3 regions of the Aeromonas rivuli genome follow, and region 1 is predicted to be linked to each of the others. Evidence: riboswitches for the same ligand, from Rfam matches in the RefSeq annotation. Region 1 holds a riboswitch; each other region holds the start of a gene.
What was found. A riboswitch is a leader RNA that binds a small molecule or an ion and turns the genes downstream of it on or off. The one in region 1 is predicted to bind cyclic di-GMP.

Region 1 (5,525 bases):
AACCCCTGCTCTACAGCCTGTCGCTGGCGGTTTATTGCACCTCCTGGACCTTCTTTGGCACCGTCGGTCAGGCGAGTGAGTCCCCCTGGTCGCCCTTGCCCATCTACCTCGGCCCCATGCTGGTGTTCCTGTTTGGCTGGCGGCTGCTGGCCCGACTCATTCTGGTGGCCAAGCGTGAGCACATCACCTCCATCGCCGACTTTATCGCCGCCCGCTACGGCAAGTCCCAGCGCCTCGCCATGCTGATCAGTCTGGTGGCCATCATAGGCGTGCTGCCTTATCTGGTATTGCAGCTCAAGGCCATAGTGACCGGGCTGGATCTGCTGATGGCGGGGGATACCCTGGTCGGCAGCTCAGGCAACACCGGTCAGCTGGCCCTGGGGGTCACCCTGCTGCTGGCCCTGTTCAGCATTCTGTTTGGCACCCGCAACCTGGATGCGACCGAGCACCACAGGGGCATGGTGGTGGCCATCGCCTTCGAGTCTGTGGTCAAGCTGCTGGCCTTCATGGTGGTGGGGGGCTTTGCGCTCTGGCTCATCCTGGGACAATCCAACGAGAGCCGGGACCTGGTTACCCAGGCGTTCTTTGCCTCTGTGGTCGATGTCAGCCCGGGCAACCTGCTAGAACTCGCCATCTATACCCTGCTGACCATGTGTGCGGTGATCTGCCTGCCACGCCAGTTCCATGTGACTGTGGTGGAGAACAATCAGGGCCAGGATCTGCACTGGGCTCGCTGGTTGTTCCCCGCGTATCTGTTCCTGATGGGGCTCTTCATCTGGCCCCTGGCGTTGGCGGGCAAGCAGTGGGTCGGCGCCGACATGGCCTCTGATACCTATGTGATCAGCCTGCCCATGGCGCTGGGCAATCAGGGGATGGCCATGCTGGCCTTCCTTGGCGGTACCTCGGCCGCGACCGGCATGGTCATCGTCTCCACCATCGCCCTGGCCATCATGGTCAGCAACGATCTGGTATTGCCGGTGCTGCTGCGCCGCTTCTGGCAAGAGGGGAGGGATGAGCGGCTGGTGCATCTGCTGCTGCAGGTACGGCGTGGCGCCATCTTGCTGATCCTGCTGGCGGCCTGGGCGCTCTATCTGTGGCTCGGCGATCTCACCAGCCTGTCGCGCATCGGTTACCTCTCATTTGGCGCCGTGGCCCAGTTTGCCCCGGCGCTGTTGCTCGGCCTCTATTGGCGCCATGGCAACCGCAAGGGAGTCTATCTCGGCCTGGGTCTTGGGATCAGCCTCTGGTTCATCACTCTGCTGGCCGAGAGCGGCCTGCTGGCGGGCTCGCCGCTGGAGGCCATGCTGGCCCCCCCCGACTGGCCCGCATTTCGTGAATTGAGCCTGGGGGCCTGGTGCCTCTTTCTCAGCCTGGTGCTCAACCTGCTCGGCTACGTGGCGGGCTCCCTGCTGACCCGGGCTGCGGTGAGCGAGCGGTTGCAGGCGGCGAACTTCGTCGGCCAGCCCAGCCGGGATACCGCGGCCCTTTATCAGGCCAAGGTGAGCGTCAAGGAGCTGGAGATGCTGGCGGCCCGCTTCGTCGGCCCGAGCCGGGTCAAGCGATCCTTCGGTCGCTTCGCCGGTGAATCCGGTGGCACCCTGGCGCCGCACATGCAGGCCAGCGCAGCGCTGATTGCGCACACGGAGCGGCTGCTGGCCGGGGTGTTTGGCACCTCGTCGGCGCGGCTGGTGCTCGCCTCTGCCCTGCAGGGGCGCAATATGCAGCTCGAGGAGATAGCCACCATAGTGGACGAGGCCTCGGACGTGCTGCGCTTCAACCGTGGTCTGTTGCAGGGGGCGATCGAACACATAGGGCTGGGTATTTCGGTGGTGGACAGGGAGCTGCGGCTGGTTGCCTGGAACCAGCGTTACATCGAGCTGTTCCAGTATCCGGCGGGGCTTATCCAGGTGGGGCGCCCCATCGAGGAGATTATCCGCCATAACGCCGTCAAGGGGTTGTGCGGCCAGGGAGAGGTTGAGGCCCATGTGGCACGGCGGGTCGGATTCATGAAGCGCGGCAGTGCCCATCTCTCTTCCCGGGAGCGCCCGGATGGCCGGGTCATCGAGCTGCAAGGCAACCCCATGCCCGGTGGCGGCTTCGTCATGACCTTCGCCGACATCACCCCCTTTCGCGATGCCGAGCGCGTGCTGCGTGAGGCCAATGAACATCTGGAGGCGCGGGTTGCCGAGCGTACCCGCGAGCTCTCGGCCCTCAACAGCCAGCTGCGCACCGTCAACGAGCAGGTGGAGCGGGCCAACCACTCCAAGAGCCGCTTCCTGGCGGCGGTGAGCCATGATCTGACCCAGCCGCTCAATGCCGCCAAGCTGTTTACCTCCTCCTTGATAGAGACCTTGCCCGATGAGGGGGAGCCCGCCCGGCTCGCCCGTCATATCGATGATGCCCTGGGGGCAACCGAGGATCTCATCACCGACTTGCTCGATATCTCCCGGTTGGAGGCGGGCAAGTTCAAGGCCAGGAAACTCGACTTTGCCCTGGCGGATGTCTTTGACAACCTCAAGGCCGAGTTTGGGGTGCTGGCCCAGGCAGGAGAGATAGAGTTTGCCGTGGTCGATACCAGGCTGGCGGTACACAGCGACGTGCGCTTGTTGCGGCGTGTGCTGCAAAACTTCCTCACCAATGCGTTTCGTTACAACCCCGGTGGCCGGGTATTGCTCGGTTGTCGCCGTCAGGGCCAGCGGTTGCGGATCGAGGTGTGGGACACCGGACCCGGCATCCCCCAGGACAAGCAAGAGGCCATCTTCGAAGAGTTCCAGCGTCTGGATCACTCCCGCACCACCCGCGAGCAGGGATTGGGGCTGGGCTTGGCCATCGCGCGCGGTATCTCGCAGGTGTTGGGGCACCAACTGACGCTGCGCAGTTGGCCAGGGGCAGGCTCGGTGTTTGCCATCAGCCTCAATCTGGCCAGCCGTCCTCTGGTGGAGCGGGCTCTCCAGAGCCCAGAGCCGCGGCGGGATAGCCAGCTGGCAGGGGTGCGGGTGCTCTGTCTCGATAATGAACCCGAGATACTGGTGGCCATGGCCTCGCTGCTGGGGCGTTGGGGTTGTGAGGTGCAGTGCGTTCAGGACCTGGCTCAGGCCCTGACGCTGGTGGAGAGCTTCAAACCGGACCTGGTGCTGTCCGATTACCATCTGGACGATGGCAAGACGGGGTTGCAGGCGCTGCATATGCTGCGGCTCGCCCTGGGGACCGGGGTGGGGGGGATCATCATCAGTGCGGATCGAAAAGGCGAACTGCAGGCCCAGATCCGCGAGCATGGTTATGGCTACATCAGCAAACCGGTCAAGCCCCTCAAGCTCAGGGCGCTGATGAACAGCATGAGCGGTGTCTGCAAACTTGATGATGATCACGAATTAACACATTAGTCATCAGCTTGCGGGTAAACAACTTGGCAGAGGTTCTCTGCAAAAAGGGCCATTTATGTCAATGAATGGCCCTTTTTTGTGCTATTTGGCTCCCTGCGACAGGGGCTGACTCGCGTGGGGTGTTTGCCTGCTGGCCAGTTGGGCCTTATATTTCCTTGGCGATTATTTTTATCGCGAATCAAGTTGTGCCAAAGGGCAAACCGGTCGAAAGGCCGGGACGCAAAACTTCCGGTCTAAGGGTCTGTCGTACCTAAGATAGCGGGGTCACCACAGGATTGTGTTTCCAGCCGGACGCCAAGCCAGCCTGGGATGTTGTCTGCTGTACCTGTCTGACATGCGTTGCCTTTTTCGTGACAAAATTATAAACGAATAAGGAAATTCAACATGTTAAGTCCAAAACCCTCCTTGCTGGCCTTAATGGTGGCCGGGCTATTTGCCTCCTCAGCCTATGCGGCCGCCCCGGGCAAACCCACCATCGGCTGGGGCGAAACCAAGTTCGCCATCGTCGAAGTGGATCAGGCTGCGACTGCCTACAACAAGCTGGTGACCGTCCATGCCGATGGGGCGCCGGTCAGCGTGAGCTGGAATCTCTGGTCTGGTGACGTGGGTCAGACCGCCAAGGTGCTGCTCGATGGTGTCGAGGTGTGGCGCGGCCCGTCCGGCGCATCCGGCACTGCCAACTTCAAGGTGACCAAGGGTGGTCGCTACCAGATGCAGATAGAGCTCTGCAACGCCGATGGCTGTACCCGCTCCGATGCCAAAGAGATAGTGGTCGCCGACACCGATGGCAGCCATCTGCTGCCGCTCAATGCACCGCTGCAAGGGAACAACAAGCCTTATACCAACAAGTCCGGCAAAGTGGTTGGTGCCTATTACGTGGAGTGGGGCGTCTATGGTCGCAAGTTCACCGTCGACAAGGTCCCCGCCCAGAATCTGACCCATATCCTCTATGGCTTTACTCCCATCTGTGGCGGCAACGGCATCAATGACAGCCTCAAAGAGATCGAAGGCAGCTTTGAAGCCTTGCAACGGGCCTGCGCCGGTCGTGCCGATTTCAAGGTGGCCATGCATGATCCCTGGGCTGCCATCCAGATGCCCCAGGGCAACCTCAAGGATTTCGATGAGCCATATAAAGGCAACTTCGGTAACTTGATGGCCCTCAAACAGGCCCATCCCGACCTCAAGATACTGCCATCGGTCGGTGGCTGGACCCTCTCCGATCCCTTCTATTTCCTAAGCGATAAAACCAAGCGCGATACCTTCGTCGCCTCGGTCAAAGAGTTCCTGCAGACCTGGAAGTTCTTCGATGGGGTGGATATCGACTGGGAATTCCCGGGTGGTCAGGGCGCGAACCCCAGCCTGGGTGGCCCCAATGACGGTGCCACTTATGTGACCCTGATGAAGGAGCTGCGCACCATGCTCGACGAGCTGGAGGCCAGCACGGGCCGCCAGTACGAGTTGACCTCGGCGATCAGTGCCGGCGGCGACAAGATTGCCAAGGTCGATTATCAGGCGGCCCAGCAGTACATGGACCACATCTTCCTGATGAGTTACGACTTCAACGGCGCCTGGACCAATACCGAGCTGGGTCATCAGACCAACCTGTTTGAAGCCAGCTGGGATGCCAACACCAAGTACACCACCGACAAGGGAGTCAAAGCGCTGCTTGGCCAGGGCGTGACCCCGGGCAAGATAGTGGTCGGTGCGGCCATGTATGGTCGCGGCTGGACCGGGGTGAGTGGCTATCAGGCTGGCAACCCCTTCACCGGCACTGCCACAGGCCCGGTCAAGGGCACCTGGGAAAACGGTGTGGTGGATTATCGCCAGATCGTCAATGACTACATGGGCGCCGGTTGGGAGCAGGGTTATGACGAGGTAGCGGAGGCGCCCTATGTGTTCAAGGCCAGCACCGGGGATCTCATCACCTTTGACAACGATCGCTCGGTCAAGGCCAAGGGGCAGTATGTGCTGGCGAACCAGCTCGGCGGTCTGTTTGCGTGGGAGATCGACTCGGATAATGGTGACATCCTCAACGCCATGCATGAGGGATTGGGCAATGGTAGCGGCACACCGCCAGCCAACAAGCCGCCCATTGCCAACGCGGGCAAGGATCTTGGCGTAACAGGCCCGGCGAGCGTGACT
Region 2 (5,525 bases), 570 kb from region 1:
TCCTCCTGCTCTTCTTCGTCCGGCACGACCACTGGCTGCTGGGTACGCACCAGATGCTTGACCAGGGGACGTATCCCGAAGAACACCAGAGTCAGACCCAGCAGGCCGCCGACCAGGTAACGCAGGGAGTCCTGCCAGTACGGGGTCTCCCACCAGCTGGATTCGGGAGGGGCGACCTGCACCTCGTCGGTGAAATTGAATACCTGCAGGCTGATCTGATCGCCCCGACCGGTATCAAAGCCGACGGCCCGCTCCACCATCTGGCGGATCTGGCCAAGCTGAGCCTCATTCCAGCCCTCTTTCGGCGCAGTCTGCTCGTTGAGCAGCACCGAGACGTTCATCCGCTCGAGTCGCCCCTGCTGATAGCGGGTATGCACCACGGTGCGGCTATTTTCGTATTGGCGACTGCTCTCCTGGCGCTCGGTCCGGCTGTCGTTCTTGGGGGTCGGTTCCGCGGGTGCCGCGGCGGCACCATCGGCCGGTTCGGCCTGGGGTGCCGTCTCGGGTGGCCGATTGGACAGGGCTCCCGGGATCCCCATGGCCAGGGCATCGACCGTCTTGTCGGACTTGTTGGTCTCCTGGGTGATCACACCTTGCGGATCGAACTGCTGCTGAGTCTCTTCGACCGCATTGAAATTGACGTCTGCGGCTATCTGCACCCGGAAGTTGCCCGTGCCCAGCATGGGGTAGAGCATGTCAGTGGCACGCTGGCGTATGTATTGCTCCAGCTTGCGCACGTATTCCATCTGCTGCACGCTCTGTTTGCCAAAGCCCATCTTGTCTCCCAGCTCGCTGCTCAGCAGCTGGCCAGCCTGATCGATGATGGTCACGGCGCCCGGTTTCATGCCGGAGATGCTACCGGCCACCAGATTGGCGATGGCCTCAACCTGACCCGCTTCCATCGATTGACCCGGTTGCAGATCCACCATGACAGAGGCACTGGGCTTCTCTTCATCACGACCGACAAACAGGGTGCGCTTGGGAATAGCCAGATGGACACGGGCACTGCGCACCGCGTTGAGGGAGATAATGGTACGCGCCAGCTCCCCTTCCAGGGCGTGACGATAACGCGCCCCTTCCATGAATTCGCTGGTGCCAAGACCCGTGACCGCATCCAGCCCTTCCAGGCCAGAGGGCATGGCGGCACGGACCCCACGCGCAGCTAGCGCCATACGAATGTGAGCCAGTTGACCCTCTGGCACCAGTACCTGCCCGGAGCTTTTCTCAAGCTGGAAGGGGATCTGCTCTTTCTCCAGCATCTCCATGATATTGGCGGTGTCGTACAACTCCTGCTTGCCGTACAGGGGCACGTAGTTCTTGCTGGAGGTCCAGAGGATGACCACTATGGTCCCCGCCACGGTGGCGGCCAACAGGGCTATGGTCAGGATGGATTTATTGTCGCGAGAGAGGCTGCGCCAGTTCTTCAGCCACGCCTGTATGCGCTGCTGCATGCTGACGGCCTCCCGTGGCGAGCCGCTTACCAATTCAGTCATCAGTAACCTCAGAGCGGCATGCGCATGATGTCATCGAAACCCGTCATCAGCTTGTTGCGCACCTGCATCAGGGCGGAAAAGCTAAGACCGGCTTTCTGACTGGCCACCATGGCCCCGACCAGATCATCGCTCTGGCCCGCATCGACCGCCGTCATCAGACGGGAAGAGATGTTTTGTTGTTCGTTGACCCGATTGACCACGTCTCGCATGGCATTGCCGAAGGAGACTTCCTGACCGCCCTGGAGCTCGATGTGAGGCTCCTGGCTCGCCACCCGCTTCAGCTCCTGCATCTGCTGCAACAGAGTGGTCTGTGACGACATCATTTCAATCTTCACTGGGTTATCCCTCAATTTTGAATCTGGAGTTCAATGTCTATGCCCTGCTCACGCATCGCCGCCAGCTTGTAGCGCAATGCCCGGGTCGTCATGCCCAGGGCCTCGGCCGTGCGGGTTCGATGGCCGCTACAGCGGCGCAGGGTCTCTAATACGAACTGAAACTCGGCATGGCGGCGGGTCTCCATCAGCCCTTCAGGGGCCAATAAAGGCTCGACCAAACCGGGTTCTGCGGCCCCCGGCTCACGGGGCAGCATCAAATCGATCGCTTGAATATGCAATCCTCGCGCCATGATGAGCGAACGCTGAATGACATTGTCGAGCTCGCGCACATTGCCAGGCCAGGGATAAGCAAGCATCTGCTTGCGTGCCAGCTCGCTCAACCAATGACCCTGTCTGGGTGCATAGCGGGCGATGAAATATTCAGCCAGCGGCAGAATATCTCCCGGCCGTTCACGCAACGCAGGCCAGCTCATGGGCAGCACATCGAGGCGGTAGAAGAGATCCTCGCGAAACAGCCCTGCGGCCACCAGGGTCCGCAGATCCTTGTTGCTGGCCGCGATGATGCGTACATCCAGGTTGATCAGTTGATGGCTCCCCAGTCGCTCGACCTGGCGCTCCTGCAACACCCGCAGCAGCTTGGCTTGCAGTGCCAGGGGCAGTTCGGAGATTTCGTCCAGCAACAGGGTCCCCCCCTGCGCCTGCTCGAACTTGCCAGGCTGGGCCGACACCGCCCCGGTGAAGGCCCCCTTGGCATGGCCAAACAGGATGGACTCGATCATCGACTCGGGGATGGCGGCGCAGTTGATGGCGACAAAGGGGCCATCACAGCGGTTGGACATCTCATGGATGTACCGTGCCAGACGCTCCTTGCCGGTCCCGGATTCACCACCGATGAGAATAGTGGCCGAGGTCTTGGCGGCCCGGCGGGCCAGCTGCAATACCTGACGACTGGCACTCGACTCAGCAATCAGATCCGGGATCGGCTGGCGCAGGCGCAAGGCTCCCCGGATCGCATCCAGCATCTGCTGTCGCCCGAAGGGTTTGATGATGTAATCGATGGCGCCGGCCCCCATGGCCTCGGCCGCCAGATGCCCCTGATGCTCATTGACCAGGATGACACTGTCGGTGTCGGTCAATTTGCCCAGAAAGCCCTTGAGGTTGTCGATGGGCGTGCTCACGTCCAGCAACAGCAGATCGACCCTGTCATTGGCAAGGCTGGCGCATGCCTGCCTTGCCGAGTCGACGATAGATACCCGATATCCCGAACTCTCCAGCATGATCAGTATCTCTTCCCCGGCAGAAGAGTCTGGCTGCAGCAATAACAGATGAGGGAGCCCCCCAAGGCCTGGCGGCGTCGGGGTACATTTCAGAGAAACATCCGAAAGCATATGAACCTGAACCTGTGATTGTATTGTCGTCAATCAACAGAACTGAAATGTCAAAACCGAGGAAAGAGGTGGCCGCCGCCATGCATCTGCGTGCATGTCGGTTTGCTATAGGCGTCATTCGTGACGGTACCTATCCCTGGTAACCCCGCTATCATTGGCATTCCCGCCATTAGACCGGAGGCTTTGCGTCCTGACTTTTCAGTTCAGTTTGCCTTTTTCATGCGATATGCCCTTATGCAAAAGGACAGCCAGACAGCGGTTGTCGCAGCCTGGCAGCACGTATCAAATTATTATATTTATCAGTATGTTTTGGCGGCAAGCGTCAAAACACGGCGCATCATAACAAGTTGAGAAGACAGTTCAAGCACAGATGCGGAATAAGATTTTCCTATCTGACTGAGATCAAGGGCAATTCTCTTCACCCCAGGGTACCGACCACTTCCACCCTCAGCTCCTCCGGGATCTCGTTGTAAGAGAGTACCTTGAGCCCCTTGGCGAAGGAGGTGGCATAACGGGATAGCAAAGGTCTCAGTTGGGGCATCACCACCAATACTGGGGCATGGCCCTGCTGCTGGAGCTGCTCCTTGACAAGGGGCATGTTTTGTTGCAGCTGAGCCAGCAATTGGGGGTCAACCGGGAAACTGTCCAGCGCCACCTTGCCCTGTTGCTGAGCCTGATTCATGGCCGCCAGCAGTGTCTGCTCCAGCCGCTCATCCAGCGTAAAGGTGGCCAGCAGCTCACGCTGTCCTATCACCTGACGCACTATCTGGCGCTTGAGGGCGCAGCGCACGTCCGCCGCCAGCAGCACGGGATCCTTGGTCAGCTCGCTCGCGTCGAGCAAGGTGGTCGCTATGGTACGGATGTCGGTCAGGCTCACCTGCTCCTTGAGCAGTTGCCGGAACACCCGAAGCTGCTGCATCTGGGTCAAGGCGAGGTTGAGCTCCTCCGCCAGACGAGGAGACAGGGTCGCCAAGTACTGACCCAGCTTGCCGACTTCATCGTGGCCGAACAGGGTGTCGAGCTGTTCACGCAGCAGCTTGCTGGCATGGGTCGCTATCACGGTCGCCGAGTCCACCACCGAGTAACCCAGATTGAGTGCCTTGGCCTTGTGGTCCGGAGCTATCCAGACCGCGTTCATGCCGTAGGCGGGATCCTGGGTCAGCTCGCCGTCCAGGGCACCGTAGGTCTCGCCACTGCTGATGGCCATCAGCCGCTGGCAATCCACCTGCCCGCTCGCCATGGGCACGGAGGAGAGCCGGACTCGGTATTGATCGGGTTGCAGCTGCAGGTTGTCGCGCACCCTGATCTCGGGCAGCAAGAAACCATACTGCTCGGAGAGGGTCTTTCTGATGCCCCGCACCCGCACCAGCAGCTCGGCGCCCTTGTCCGCCTCGGCCAGGGGAACCAGCTTGTAACCAAGCTCGATGGCGATGGGATCGACATAGGGCAGATCCTGCCACTCCAACCCCTGATGTTCAGGCAACACCAACTGCTGACTCAGTTGCTCGGCGGCATCGAGCGCCGGATCCTGCTGCTGTCGCAGGCTCACCCGCCAGCCGGTCCAGGCCAGGACGGCGGCAAAACTGACGAAGGCCAGCATGGGCATGCCGGGCACAAGACCCAGGATCAGCATGATGGCGGCAGCCGTGTAGATGACCCTGGGCGACGCCAATAGCTGCTGGCCCACCTGATCGGACATCTCCCCCTCATCACTGACCCGGGTCACTATGATGGCGGCTGCGGTAGACATCAGCAGGGAGGGGATCTGGGCAACCAGACCGTCCCCTATGGTGAGCAGGGCATAGCGCTGGAAGGCCTCAGCCACCGGCAGGGCATGCTGAAAGATACCGATGGCGAGACCGCCAACCAGGTTGATGATGAGCACCAGCAGCCCGGCGATGGCATCCCCACGCACGAACTTGGAGGCACCATCCATGGCCCCGTAGAAGTCGGCCTCGCGGGAGATCTCTTCCCGGCGGGCCCGGGCCTGGTGTTGATCCATGATGCCGGCATTCAAGTCGGCATCTATGGCCATCTGTTTGCCCGGCATGGCGTCCAGGGTGAAGCGGGCCGACACCTCTGATATCCGTTCGCCACCCTTGGTGATGACCACGAAGTTGATGATCATCAAGATGATGAACACCACCAGGCCAACCACATAGTTGCCGCCGATGACCACCTCGCCGAACGCCTGGATGACCTTGCCCGCCGCATCATTGCCCTCATGGCCATTGAGCAGCACCACCCGGGTCGAGGCGACGTTGAGGGAGAGCCTCATCAGGGTCGCCACCAGCAGCACGGTCGGGAAC
Region 3 (5,525 bases), 1.6 Mb from region 1:
AGTGCCGGTCAGCGAGTTCGGTTAGTGGCCAGACAGGCTCAGCTCTACCCGGATTATCAGATCTGAGGGGGCGATGACTGACTCCTGAATGTGGCGTCCCTCCAGGTTGGGCAAGGCAAACACAAACATGGGAACCGTAACGGTTTCATCACGGATAAGGGGCAACCCTTGGCATGGAGGAGGCGAGGGTGAATTTTCAGCAGTTACGGATCATCAGGGAAGCGGCCCGGCGCGACTACAACCTGACCGAGGTGGCGAACGCCCTGTTCACCTCTCAGTCCGGGGTCAGTCGCCATATCCGCGAGCTGGAGGAGGAACTCGGCATCGCCCTGTTCGTGCGCTACGGCAAGCGGTTGCTTGGCATGACGGAGCCGGGCAAGGAGCTATTGGTGATCGCCGAGCGCATCCTCAATGATGCGGGCAATATCCGCAAGCTGGCCAGCGCCTTCGCCAACCGCGAGTCGGGGCGGCTGCTGGTGGCGACCACCCATACTCAGGCGCGTTACGCCTTGCCCAAGGTGGTAAAGGCGTTCCGTGAGCGCTTCCCCGAGGTGCAGCTGGAGCTGCGTCAGGGGGGGCCGGAGGAGATAGTGCGGCTGTTGCAAACCGGTGAAGTGGATATCGGCATCAGCAGCGAGCAGCTCGATCGCAGCGAAGGGGTGGTGGCTTTTCCTTACTACCGCTGGCATCACAACATAGTGGTACCAAGGGGGCACCCCCTCAGCGAGGAGACAGAGCTGAGTCTGGGGGCCCTGGCCCAGTGGCCCATCATCACCTATCAGGCGGGTTTGACCGGACGGGCCAGGGTCGATGAGGCCTTTGCCGCTGCGGGGATCTCGCCCCAGATCCTGTTGACCGCCCAGGATTCGGATGTCATCAAGACCTATGTGGAGTTGGAGATGGGGGTGGGCATCCTGGCGGACATGGCGTTCGATCCTCAGCGCGATCTGGGGCTCCACCAGCTCGACGGCAGCCGGTTGTTCGCCCCTCACACCGCCTGGATTGGCCTCAAGCAGGGGCAGTTCCAACACAACTTCGCCTGGCAGTTTATCCAGCTCTGCAACCCCGAGCTGGCGCTGGCCGACATCCAGGCCCGGGCGCTCCATGGTGAGCCGCTCATCGATTATCAGATCTGAGCGCTCAGGTTATCGGTGGCGCCAGTCACCTCATGAAGAAGGGGAGCCATGGCTCCCCTTCTTCATGCTCGTATCAGGCCATCACTGCACCAACAACCAGGCCTCCTGCCAATGGCTGCCTACCCCAGGCTCATAGTGAGTGGCGTTGCTGCTCCACTGGCTGCACCAACCTTCGGCGGGGAAGGGTTTGCATTGGTAAATCTTGCCATCTTTGGGCTGCAGCACCTTGACCCCACCCTTGTAAGAGGAGAGAGAGGCCGGGAAAACATACTGGTAGTCGCCACTGACAGGATCCTGAAGCATCAGATCATGGGTCTGTTGCAACAGGGCGCCGCCCCCTTTGGGGGTGCCTGCGAGCACCAGCTGGTGATGACCGGCGCTGAGACCGGTCAGGGCCAGGCTCAGGCTCTGGCTGGCGTCCTTGATATCGGTCTTGACCTGACCCTTGGCGGCGCCGCCATGGTCATAGAGGGTGGCCGTTACACTCAAGTCCCCCTGCACTGCCAGGGTGAAGTCGAGCTTGAGGTTGCCGCCATCGAGCGGGTAGCTATCGGCGAGACCACTCACCACCAGGCTGTCGGCCACGGGGGCAGGTTGCTGCTCAAGCTGGATCTCGACCCGGGCCAGGCCACTGCCTGCCTTCAGGTAGACGGGGTTCTGGCCATAGACGGGGTTGAAGTTGTCACCGCTACCCGGTTGGCCGGCACGGATCTCGCTCTGCTCGGCGTTTATCTTGCTGGCCAGCGCCTGGGCCCAGTTATTTTTGAGCCCCTGCTCGTCACTGGCGACGGTGAGCACCGTCTGCAACTCGGGGCGCTCGCCGTTGGCATCGAACACCCGGGTCATGGCTCTGTCTCCGGCCTTGAGATCCACCGAGGGGTAGATGGTACCGCTCTGGCTCCAGGCCAGCGGCGGCAGCTCGCCATCCTGGAAGCGGGCATCGATCAGGTTGTAGAAGCTGTTGGGGGTATCCCCCACCTCCCAGACCCCCAAGATCAGCTGATAGCCGGTGCGAGCTGGCAGGGTACAGCTGTGGGTCATCTGCTTGGGGGGTTGTACCATGCCGCCGTCGATGACACAGAAGGGGGTCAGATCGAAGCTACTGCGGCTGATGGGCTGATTGGGATCCCAATCTTGCCTGGTGAGGTAGTAGCGCCAGTTGCGGGTGACGTGGTTGGCGGTAAAGGTCCAGCTGATATCGATGGCACCGGCGCTCACTGTGCGCTTGGTCCAGCGATCGCTGGTCTGGGCATTCAACTCGGCGAACTGGGCATGGCCAGCCGAGGCTATATCGCCATCGGCGGGCCCGCCGTTCGGGAAGCCGGACGGCGCTTCCAGGCTCTGGGGTTCCCACTGGATGGCGCCGCAGCCTATGTTGCCCCCGTTCTTGCAAAGGGTGTTGCGGGCTTCCGGGCTGCTGATGTAGCCGTGGGCAAGGGCGCCACCACTGGCCAACAGGGCGGTGATGACGGCAAGACGATGAAGTGGTTGATTCACTGCCATAGATTCCTTGTGTTGAGTCTGTCTGGGCAGTCAGCTTGGCGGGGAGCCCCCGAACACCTGCTGCAACCCCGCTATCCCGTGCTTGAGCCCGGGACCGGAGGCTTTGCGTCCTGGCCTTTCGACCGGTTTGCCAACTGACTGTGTCTGGGTGTCGGTTTCACTCGACAACTTATCATGGCTAATTTTGAACAAAAAATTAACATTAATTTCAAAAAAGGGACTGAACTGAGCTGCCAGCCACCTTTTTGCGACAACGGGTGGCTTGCCAGCGGCAGAAGAGTTGCTGGCCAGAGCCGCGCATGGTGTGACATCACAGTCACTGTTCAGAGGTGATGGTGGGCGCTGACAGAGGGGTTGGCTTCTGCTAGCGTGGAGCTGCGCATCCCAGCGCACATAGCAACGGGGTCAACCTGGATTGGCCCTATAACAACAAGAGGGAACTTATGAATTCCATTGCCAGGAATTACTTCAACCGGTTGAATCAGGACTATCTGGCGCTGCACAGGCGCAAGGAGGATCTGTTCTGGTCGACTTATATGGGCACCAGCGATGATCAGGCGGGCTTCACCGCAGCCGAGCAGGCCTACAAGGGGTTCTGTGCCAATCCGGCCCGGTTGCCCGAGCTCAGGGAGATGCTGGGCCAGGCCGAGGAGACGAGTCTCAAGCGCGGCTTGTCGGGGTGGCTCGCCTTCTTCGAGTGCAACGTCATCGAGGATCCGGCCGCCGCTGCCCTGATGGACGAGCTGGTGGCCGCGGAGGCCGCGCTCTTTGCCCGTCGCAAGGAGCTCAAACTCGAGCTGCTGGATGAGCAGGGCCGGACAGTTCCCGGCAGCTTGCCCGCCGCCAGCGCCTCCCTGGTCGCGAGCCCGATCGAGGCGGTGCGAGCCAGCGCCGTGGCACTCTTCCATACCCTGGAGCAGTGGGCCCTGGACTCGGGCTTCCTGGAGATCGTTCAATTGCGCAATCGCTTTGCCCGCACCATGGGTTATCGCGACTATTTCGAATACAAGGTGCGCAAGAACGAGCAGATGAGCCCAGAGCAGCTGTTCGTCATCCTGGATGACTTCATCGCCCGCACCGAGGCGCGTACCCGCCAGAGCCTGGTCGAGCTTGAACAGGCCAAGGGGGAGGCCGCGCTGCTGCCCCATAATCTGCGCTTCTCGGTCAGTGGTGACGTGACCCGTCAGCTCGATCCCTATGTGCCCTTCTCCCGCGCCTTGCAAGACTGGGTGCAGAGCTTCCGCCGTCTCGGCATTCAATACCGAGATGCGGTGCTGACCCTGGATCTGCTGGACAGACCCGGCAAGTACGAGAATGGTTTTTGCCATGGTCCGGTGCCGAGCTTCTGGCAGGAGGGGCAGTGGGTGCCCGCCGTGGTCAACTTCACCAGCCTGGCCAACCCGGGTCAGGTCGGCAGCGGCTGGAGCGGGCTCAACACTCTGTTCCACGAAGGTGGCCATGCGGCTCATTTTGCCAACGTGACCGGCAATGCCCCCTGCTTCTCCCAGGAGTTCCCGCCCACTTCCATGGCGTATGCCGAGACTCAGTCCATGTTCTGCGACAGCCTGCTCGAGGATGCGGACTGGCTGAAACGCTATGCCAAGGATGAGCAAGGCCGTGCCATCCCGGATGCGCTGATTGAGGAGATGATTGCGGCGCGCCAGCCGTTTCGGGCCTTCAACGAGCGCCAGATAGCCCTGGTCGCCTATTTCGAGCGGGATTTCTATGCCATGAAGGATGACGCGCGCAGCCCGGAGGCCGTGTTGACCCTGGCTCGCCAATGGGAGCGGCAGATCCTGGGGGTCGAGAGTCCCCGTCCCTTGCTCGCCATTCCCCATCTGCTCAATCAGGAGTCAGCCTGTGCCTATCATGGTTATCTGCTGGCGCTGATGGCGGTGGAGCAGACCCGCAGTTATTTCCTCAAACGCGACGGTTATCTGACCGACAATCCGCGTATAGGCCCGGATCTCGCCGCTCACTACTGGGGGCCGGGCAATGGCATGAGCCATGATCAGACCTTGCAGAGCCTGACCGGCGAGGGCTTTAGCGCCAGACCCCTGGCCGATGCCTGCAATCTGGATGTGGCCCAGGCCTGGCAGCAGGCTCAGGCTTGCATGGCCGCGGCCCGCGAGCGGCAACCGGCCGGGGAAGGCGCCCCCCTCAATGCCCATATTCGTGTGGTGCATGGGGACAAACTGGTGGCGGATAACAGCCAGTCCGAAACCCGGATGCTGACCGATTTTGCTGCCTGGATCCGTGGCCGGGAAACCGAGAGTCAGAGTGCCGCGGCCGACTCGGCTTGATAGGGTCAACCCGCCTCACCTTATGTGATCGCGAAATCGCTAAAAGAGCCCCGAAAGGGGCTCTTTTTATGGAGGCTATCATGTGGGGTTGGGGTCATTTGGGCTATTTTTATCCAGGCTTAGCTGGCCTGAGTCAGTCCCGGTTCAGTTTCAACAGGTAAACTGAATTTTCACAATTGCTTATCATTGAACAAAACAGGACGTTTGTGATGACAGGTATTGGGCGATAGCTAAAAATTAGAATTAAATTCACAATTAAACAAAGTGTGTATTTTATATTTCGTTTGTTGGATTTTTTACATTTTAAATGTAGATTTTTTCTGTTCAGGATCAGAGCATATTAACGCCACCCTCGGTGTGAACCGGGCTCGGAAAGTCACAGATCTCCCTCTCGAGATGGCTGGGCTGCCTGTGACGAGGGTTCGACGATCTGCCGCTATATCTCGTTCCATATCCATTCATGATGATGGCCGACTCCGCAAGGGTCGTGCGAACAGGGTGCTGTTGTAGAGACAAGTACCCGCCTGACTCATGGCATCTGGATATCTATCGGGCGAGCATCCGTCGGATGAGTAAGCCCCAT

Region 2: it holds a riboswitch for cyclic di-GMP, as region 1 does, so the genes downstream of both, KYK33_RS02295 (sigma-54-dependent transcriptional regulator) here and KYK33_RS05190 (glycosyl hydrolase family 18 protein) in region 1, are expected to answer to the same signal.
Region 3: it holds a riboswitch for cyclic di-GMP, as region 1 does, so the genes downstream of both, gbpA (N-acetylglucosamine-binding protein GbpA) here and KYK33_RS05190 (glycosyl hydrolase family 18 protein) in region 1, are expected to answer to the same signal.

What each region holds. Positions count from the first base shown of each region.
Region 1 is NZ_CP079742.1:1,070,945-1,076,469, forward strand. Features, by position in the region: gene KYK33_RS05185 (hybrid sensor histidine kinase/response regulator) at 1-3,383, shown strand, start outside; cyclic di-GMP riboswitch class I at 3,568-3,655, shown strand; gene KYK33_RS05190 (glycosyl hydrolase family 18 protein) at 3,768-5,525, shown strand, end outside.
Region 2 is NZ_CP079742.1:496,415-501,939, reverse strand. Features, by position in the region: gene fliFL (lateral flagellar M-ring protein FliFL) at 1-1,427, opposite strand, end outside; gene lfiE (lateral flagellar hook-basal body complex protein LfiE) at 1,502-1,828, opposite strand; gene KYK33_RS02295 (sigma-54-dependent transcriptional regulator) at 1,840-3,105, opposite strand; cyclic di-GMP riboswitch class I at 3,352-3,439, opposite strand; gene lfhA (lateral flagellar biosynthesis protein LfhA) at 3,635-5,525, opposite strand, start outside.
Region 3 is NZ_CP079742.1:3,826,372-3,831,896, reverse strand. Features, by position in the region: gene cbl (HTH-type transcriptional regulator Cbl) at 189-1,136, shown strand; gene gbpA (N-acetylglucosamine-binding protein GbpA) at 1,218-2,639, opposite strand; cyclic di-GMP riboswitch class I at 2,698-2,781, opposite strand; gene KYK33_RS17600 (M3 family metallopeptidase) at 3,083-4,942, shown strand.